3 regions of the Kitasatospora sp. NPDC002040 genome follow, and region 2 is predicted to be linked to each of the others. Evidence: predicted binding sites of a transcription regulator. Region 2 holds the regulator's gene; each other region holds the start of a gene.

Region 1 (2,264 bases), on a different contig from region 2:
CGCGATCGCGTCGCCGCCGATCCCGCAGCACAGGTCGGCCAGCCGCTTCACCCCGAGCCCGGCGAACCGCTGCGCCCGCCACTCGGCCACGCTGCGGCGGGTGGCCTGCTCGACCCCGTTCGGGGTGAAGTACATCGCGTCCGCGTCGTCGCCGAACTTGGCCCGGGCCCGCTGCCGCAGCCCGGCCTGCGCGAGCGCGGCCCGGACCAGCTCGGCCGGGTGCTGCTTGCGCAGCCGGGTGGCCAGCACCAGCTCCTCACCGGGCCTGAACTCCCGCAGCTCGGCCAGCAGGGCCTGTCCCTGGTCGGTCAGCAGGGCCCGGAACGATTCGATCTCCACGGGGCCATTGTGCCGCTCGGGGGCGGGGCGTCCGCCCGGCTCCGGCTCCGTCCCCGGGACCGGAGGGTCAGTTGCACCGGCCGCTGCCGCTGAAGCAGGGGTGGTAGTCCGAGGGCAGCGGGGCGGGCTTGGGCGGCGGGGTGTTCCGCTGCTCCTGGACCTGGGCGACCCCGACGAGCAGTAGCACCGCGGCGAGCAGCAGCCCGTGCAGCACGGCGGTCACCCGGAGCCGGCCGTACCAGGCGAAGCCGGTGACCAGCAGCAGCCAGAGCGCCAGTGCGCCGACGGTCAGCACCGGCACCCAGTCGTACGGCGGCGGCGGGGGAGGGAGGGCGGAGGAGCCCGTCGGCTTGACCCCGGAGGAGGAGGCGGCCCAGGCGCGCAGGCCCAGCGTGAGCCCCGCGTAGAACGCTCCGCCGACCGAGAGCAGCAGGAGCAGGAACGCCGACACCAGGTCGGTCGCGAGGTCGGGGCGGGGGCGCTCGGCAGCGGGCATGACGGCAATTCTGCCCACCGGGAGCGGCCTCGCACATGAGTACCGGTACTCGTTTCCGGCGGTTCTCCGAGCCACGCCGTTGGCACTCTGGTTGACTGAGTGCTAACGGCCGCCTATGGTCGTTCCTGGCACTCCCCACCGGGTGAGTGCTAACGCGATGAAGCGAGTCTGACCCCCGCGACGGCAGACCCGTACTCATCGCCACCTACCTGAAGAACAACCCCGTAATCTCCGAAGGGGAGCTCGGACGTGACCGCCAGCAGCAAGGTTGCCATCAAGCCGCTCGAGGACCGCATCGTGGTCCAGCCGCTCGACGCCGAGACCACCACGGCCTCCGGCCTGGTTATCCCGGACACCGCCAAGGAGAAGCCCCAGGAGGGCGTCGTCCTGGCCGTCGGCCCGGGTCGCTTCGAGGACGGCCAGCGTCTCCCGTTGGACGTCGCCGTCGGCGACATCGTCCTGTACTCGAAGTACGGCGGCACCGAGGTCAAGTACCAGGGTGAGGAATACCTGGTTCTCTCGGCGCGCGACGTTCTCGCCATCATCGAGAAGTAAGACGTACCAGCCCGCCCCGGATTCTTGTCACCAGTGACAGGGGCCCGGGGCGCGGTTGTTGGCTCACGCCGTCGTCAGTAGACCCCTTTAGGAAACGGAATCATGCCGAAGATCCTGCAGTTCGACGAGGACGCCCGCCGCTCGCTCGAGCGTGGCGTGAACAAGCTGGCCGACACCGTCAAGGTGACCATCGGTCCCAAGGGCCGCAACGTCGTCATCGACAAGAAGTTCGGCGCGCCGACCATCACCAACGACGGTGTCACCATCGCCCGTGAGGTCGAGCTGGACGACCCGTACGAGAACCTTGGCGCGCAGCTGGTCAAGGAGGTCGCGACCAAGACCAACGACGTCGCGGGCGACGGCACCACCACCGCCACCGTGCTGGCCCAGGCCCTGGTCAACGAGGGTCTCCGGAACGTCGCCGCCGGCGCCGGCCCGGCCGCCCTGAAGAAGGGCATCGACAAGGCCGTCGCCGCCGTCTCCGCGCACCTGCTCGCCAGCGCGCGTGAGATCGAGGGCAAGGAGGACGTGGCCGCCGTCGCGTCCCTGTCCGCCCAGGACCAGCAGGTCGGCGACCTGATCGCCGAGGCGATCGACAAGGTCGGCAAGGACGGTGTCATCACCGTCGAGGAGTCGAACACCTTCGGCGTGGAGCTCGACTTCACCGAGGGCATGCAGTTCGACAAGGGCTACCTGTCGCCGTACTTCGTCACCGACGCCGAGCGTCAGGAAGCGGTCCTCGAGGACCCGTACATCCTGATCAACCAGGGCAAGATCTCCTCCATCCAGGAGCTCCTCCCGCTGCTCGAGAAGATCCTGCAGGGCGGCACCTCCAAGCCGCTGCTGATCATCGCCGAGGACGTCGACGGCGAGG
Region 2 (2,264 bases):
CCGAACGCGGCCTCCTCCAGGGTGATCTCCAGCCGGATCATCGCGTCCTGCCCGCGCCGGGTGCGCGAGCGCGGGCCGCGCTGACCGGAGGCCGCGCCGAAGAACGCGTCCATGATGTCGGAGAAGCCGAAGCCCGCCGCGCCCGCGCCGAAGCCGCCCGCGCCGCCGCCGTTGGGCGACAGGGGGTCGCCGCCGAGGTCGTAGACCTGGCGCTTGGCCGGGTCCGAGAGTACCTCGTAGGCGGCGTTGATCTCCTTGAACCGCTCCTGCGTCTTCGGGTCCGGGTTGACGTCTGGGTGCAGTTCGCGGGCAAGGCGTCGAAACGCCTTCTTGATCTCGTCCTGCCCCGCATCCCGTCGGACGCCGAGTACCGCGTAGTAGTCCGTGGCCACCAAATGCTCCGCTTGTTCCGCCTCTAGAAGTGCTGCGACTGGTCTGACAGTGCTCTGTTTAGGACTCGGCCAGGATCTGGCCCACGTACCGTGCGACCGCTCGCACCGCCCCCATTGTGCCCGGGTAGTCCATCCGGGTCGGTCCGATCACGCCCAGCTTCGCGACACTCTGATCGCCCGAACCGTAACCGACCGAGACCACGGAGGTGGAATTGAGCCCCTCATAGGCGTTCTCGTGCCCGATCCGGACCGTCATCCCCGCGTCCGCCGTCTCACCCAGGAGGCGGAGCAGGACGACCTGCTCCTCCAGGGCTTCCAGCACCGGCTGGATGGTGAGCGGGAAGTCGTGGCCGAAGCGGGTCAGGTTGGCCGTGCCGGCCAGCATGATCCGCTCCTCGTTCTGCTCGGCCAGCGTCTCGAAGAGGGTGGCCAGCACGGTGCTGACGGTGGGCCGGTCGGCGGGCTCGAAAGCCGCCGGCAGATCCTCCAGCAGGCCGGGCACCTCGGGCAGCGGCCGACCGACCGCCTGGGTGTTGAGCTTGGCCCGCAGGTCCGCCAGCACCGTCTCGCCGACCGCCCCGGGGCAGTCGACCATCCGCTGCTCGACCCGGCCGGTGTTGGTGATCAGGACCAGCATCACCTTCAAGGGGGCCAGCGCGACCAGCTCGACGTGACGGACCGTCGACCGGGACAGCGAGGGGTACTGGACCACCGCGACCTGCCGGGTCAGCTGCGCGAGCAGCCGGACCGTACGGGCCACCGTGTCGTCCAGGTCCACCGCGCCGTCCAGGAAGTGCCGGATCGCCCGGCGCTCCGGAGCGGTCATCGGCTTGACCTCGGCCAGCCGGTCGACGAACAGCCGGTACCCCTTGTCGGTGGGGATCCGGCCCGCGCTGGTGTGCGGCTGGTGGATGTAGCCGTCCTCCTCCAGGGCCGCCATGTCGTTGCGCACGGTGGCCGGGGAGACGCCGAGGTTGTGCCGCTCGACCAGGGCCTTGGAGCCGACCGGCTCCTCGGTGCCGACGTAGTCCTGGACGATCGCGCGCAGCACCGCGAGCTTGCGGTCGTCCAACGGCCGCTCGCTGTACATGGCCACGCACCTCCGTCTTCGCTTCGTCCTGCCCGGGTCCTTCTCCCTGGCACTCAGCTGGGCAGAGTGCCAGGACAGTACCTGCCAGTGTAAGGCCCGGGTCCGACCGCAGGAACGGTGCCGCCTGGTGATCCTTGTCCCTGTGTCACCTGTGGCGTCCGCCGATTGCCCGTGGCAAGTGGCAGCATCGAAAGCGACGGACCAGGACAAAAGGAGCAGCCATGTCGCCAGGCCAGCACTCCCGCTTCGCACCCGACCGCGGACTGACCAGCCGGATGGTCGTCACCATGTTCGTGATCGGGCTGCTCTACGTCGGCTTCACCGGGCTGTTGATAGTCCTGTTGCGCGGGGCCTGGCCGTTGGTGGTGCTGATCTCCGGCGGGCTCTTCGTGGCCCAGTTCTGGTTCAGCGACAAAATCACCCAGCGGGCCATGGGCGCCCAGGAGGTGACCCCCGAGCAGTTCCCCCAACTGCACGGCACCATCGACCGGTTGTGCGCCCTGGCCGATATGCCCAAACCCCGGGTCGCGGTGACCGACACCGACATGCCGAACGCCTTCGCGACCGGCCGCAACCCCGAACGGGCGGTGGTCTGCGTCACCACCGGGCTGCTCCGGCGGCTGGAGCCGGAGGAGCTGGAGGGGGTGCTCGCGCACGAGCTCTCGCACGTGGCGCACCGGGACGTGGCGGTGATGACCATCGCCGGCTTCCTCGGCGTCCTGGCCGGGACGATCACCCGGATCGCCCTGTACAGCGGCATGGTGAACGGACGCGGCCGCAAC
Region 3 (2,264 bases), on a different contig from region 2:
CGCCGCCGGTCTCGCCTCCGCCTGATCCCCTCCCCCTCCCCGCTAGGAGCCCGCGCATGAGCGCCACCGTCCGCATCCCGACCATCCTGCGCACCTACACCGGCGGCACCGCCGAGGTGGCCGCCGAGGGCGCCACCCTGGCCGCCGTGATCGCCGACCTGGAGGCCAACCACCCCGGCATCGCCGCCCGGGTGCTGGACGACGCGGGCAAGCTCCGCCGCTTCGTCAACGTGTACGTGAACGACGACGACGTGCGTTTCGCCGAGGGCCTGGAGACCGAGATCAAGGACGGCGCCAGCATCTCGATCATTCCGGCCGTGGCCGGCGGCTGCTGACTTTCGGCACCCCGAGTAATGCGGCCGAGCCGCCGCCGAACCGGAATCCCTATTTCCGGTTCCGGCGGCGGCTCGCCGCTTGTCCGGGTGGAAATCCCCTCCCGCCCGAGAGAGTAGAGTGCGACGGAAGTCGGCGAATCCCGTTCTCCCCGCCGCCCTTCCCGTGCACCGCCGGCGGATCGCGTACGCAAGGCCCGTCCGGCCGCTGAGACGTCCGTCGGACAGTGTGAGACGGAAGATGACAGGCAAGTGTCAGAAATCTGGCCGCATTTTGCGGTGATGAGTCCGCTATGCCCGGAGTGAATTGCGACGCTGTGCGGCTTTCCTCCCGTGATATCCGCTTCGCCTTCCGGTGAATTCGGCAAGGTTGGCCCTGTTGCAGAGGGCGTCTGTCCGGATACATTCAGCCGCGATCGACGCATTCACCCGTCGACCGGACCACCTCACCGTGGCCCGGTGGGGCGCTTGCGGCGTGCACGGCTGCGCCCAGGGGGGGTTCCCTCGGGCGTGCCTGTTCAGACCTGGGCCCGCATCCCTGCGGGCCCGCGAAGGGCCAGCACAGCACAAGGGGAGTTCGGAATGGCTCAGGGCACCGTCAAGTGGTTCAACGCGGAGAAGGGGTACGGCTTCATCGCGGTCGACGGTGGTGCGGACGTGTTCGTCCACTACAGCGCGATCCAGATGGACGGCTACCGCACCCTCGAGGAGGGCCAGCGGGTCGAGTTCGAGATCTCCCAGGGACAGAAGGGCCCGCAGGCGGACATGGTCCGCGCGGCGGTCTGACCTTTCCGAACCTCGGAACCTCGGCTCGGCACGAGCTGGCAGTCACCTGCTTCGTCCGCAGGCCCGAACGACACTCCGTCGTCCGGGCCTGCTGCCGTTCCAGGGCGTCCGCCGACACGGCACTACCACGTCGGGGCTTGCACTCGATACCCGAGAGTGCTAATCATTGGCGTTAGCACTCGCAGCATGAGAGTGACAACGGACCGGGTCGGTGAGGCCCCCGGGAGCGGTAGGGGACAAGACCCCCGCACACCAGGGCCGTCCGTCGCGGGCGCCCCTCGGTCCGGTGCAGTCGACCGTGTCCTGGAGGACCACTTCCGATGGCCAAGATCATCGCGTTTGACGAGGAAGCTCGCCGCGGCCTTGAGCGTGGCATGAACCAGCTTGCCGACGCCGTCAAGGTGACGCTCGGCCCCAAGGGCCGCAACGTTGTCCTTGAGAAGAAGTGGGGCGCCCCCACGATCACGAACGACGGCGTCTCCATCGCCAAGGAGATCGAGCTCGAGGACCCGTACGAGAAGATCGGTGCCGAGCTCGTCAAGGAGGTCGCCAAGAAGACCGACGACGTCGCGGGCGACGGCACCACCACCGCCACCGTGCTGGCCCAGGCGCTCGTGCGCGAGGGTCTGCGCAACGTCGCGGCCGGCGCCAACCCGATGGCCCTGAAGCGCGGTATCGAGAAGGCCGTCATCGCCGTCTCGGACCAGCTCCTCGCCCAGGCCAAGGAGGTGGAGACCAAGGAGCAGATCGCTGCCACCGCCTCCATCTCGGCCGCCGACACCCAGATCGGCGAGCTCATCGCCGAGGCGATGGACAAGGTCGGCAAGGAAGGCGTCATCACCGTCGAGGAGAGCAACACCTTCGGTCTCGAGCTCGAGCTCACCGAGGGCATGCGCTTCGACAAGGGCTACATCTCGGCGTACTTCGCCACCGACCTGGAGCGTATGGAGACCTCGTTCGAGGACCCGTACATCCTGATCGCCAACTCCAAGATCGGCTCGGTCAAGGACCTGCTGCCGCTGCTGGAGAAGGTCATGCAGAGCGGCAAGCCGCTCGTCATCATCGCCGAGGACGTCGAGGGCGAGGCCCTGTCGACCCTGGTCGTGAACAAGATCCGCGGCACCTTCAAGTCCGTCGCCGTCAAGG

What was found. The regulator HrcA, encoded in region 2, represses chaperone genes, less so after heat shock. The targets are predictions, from matches to a motif close to TTNGCACTCNGNNNNNCNGAGTGCNAA.
Region 1: a site for HrcA is predicted at 915-941, ahead of groES (co-chaperone GroES). Genes of this name have one in related genera too.
Region 3: a site for HrcA is predicted at 1,255-1,281, ahead of groL (chaperonin GroEL). Genes of this name have one in related genera too.

Annotation. Positions count from the first base shown of each region.
Region 1 covers NZ_JBEOXV010000001.1:929,333-931,596, forward strand. Annotated here, with positions in the region: gene ABT118_RS04550 (class I SAM-dependent methyltransferase) at 1-339, opposite strand, end outside; gene ABT118_RS04555 (DUF6234 family protein) at 407-835, opposite strand; gene groES (co-chaperone GroES) at 1,085-1,390, shown strand; gene groL (chaperonin GroEL) at 1,493-2,264, shown strand, end outside.
Region 2 covers NZ_JBEOXV010000004.1:298,257-300,520, forward strand. Annotated here, with positions in the region: gene dnaJ (molecular chaperone DnaJ) at 1-392, opposite strand, end outside; gene hrcA (heat-inducible transcriptional repressor HrcA) at 451-1,482, opposite strand; gene htpX (zinc metalloprotease HtpX) at 1,704-2,264, shown strand, end outside.
Region 3 covers NZ_JBEOXV010000009.1:87,016-89,279, forward strand. Annotated here, with positions in the region: gene thrC (threonine synthase) at 1-25, shown strand, start outside; gene ABT118_RS20725 (ubiquitin-like small modifier protein 1) at 57-335, shown strand; gene ABT118_RS20730 (cold-shock protein) at 915-1,118, shown strand; gene groL (chaperonin GroEL) at 1,439-2,264, shown strand, end outside.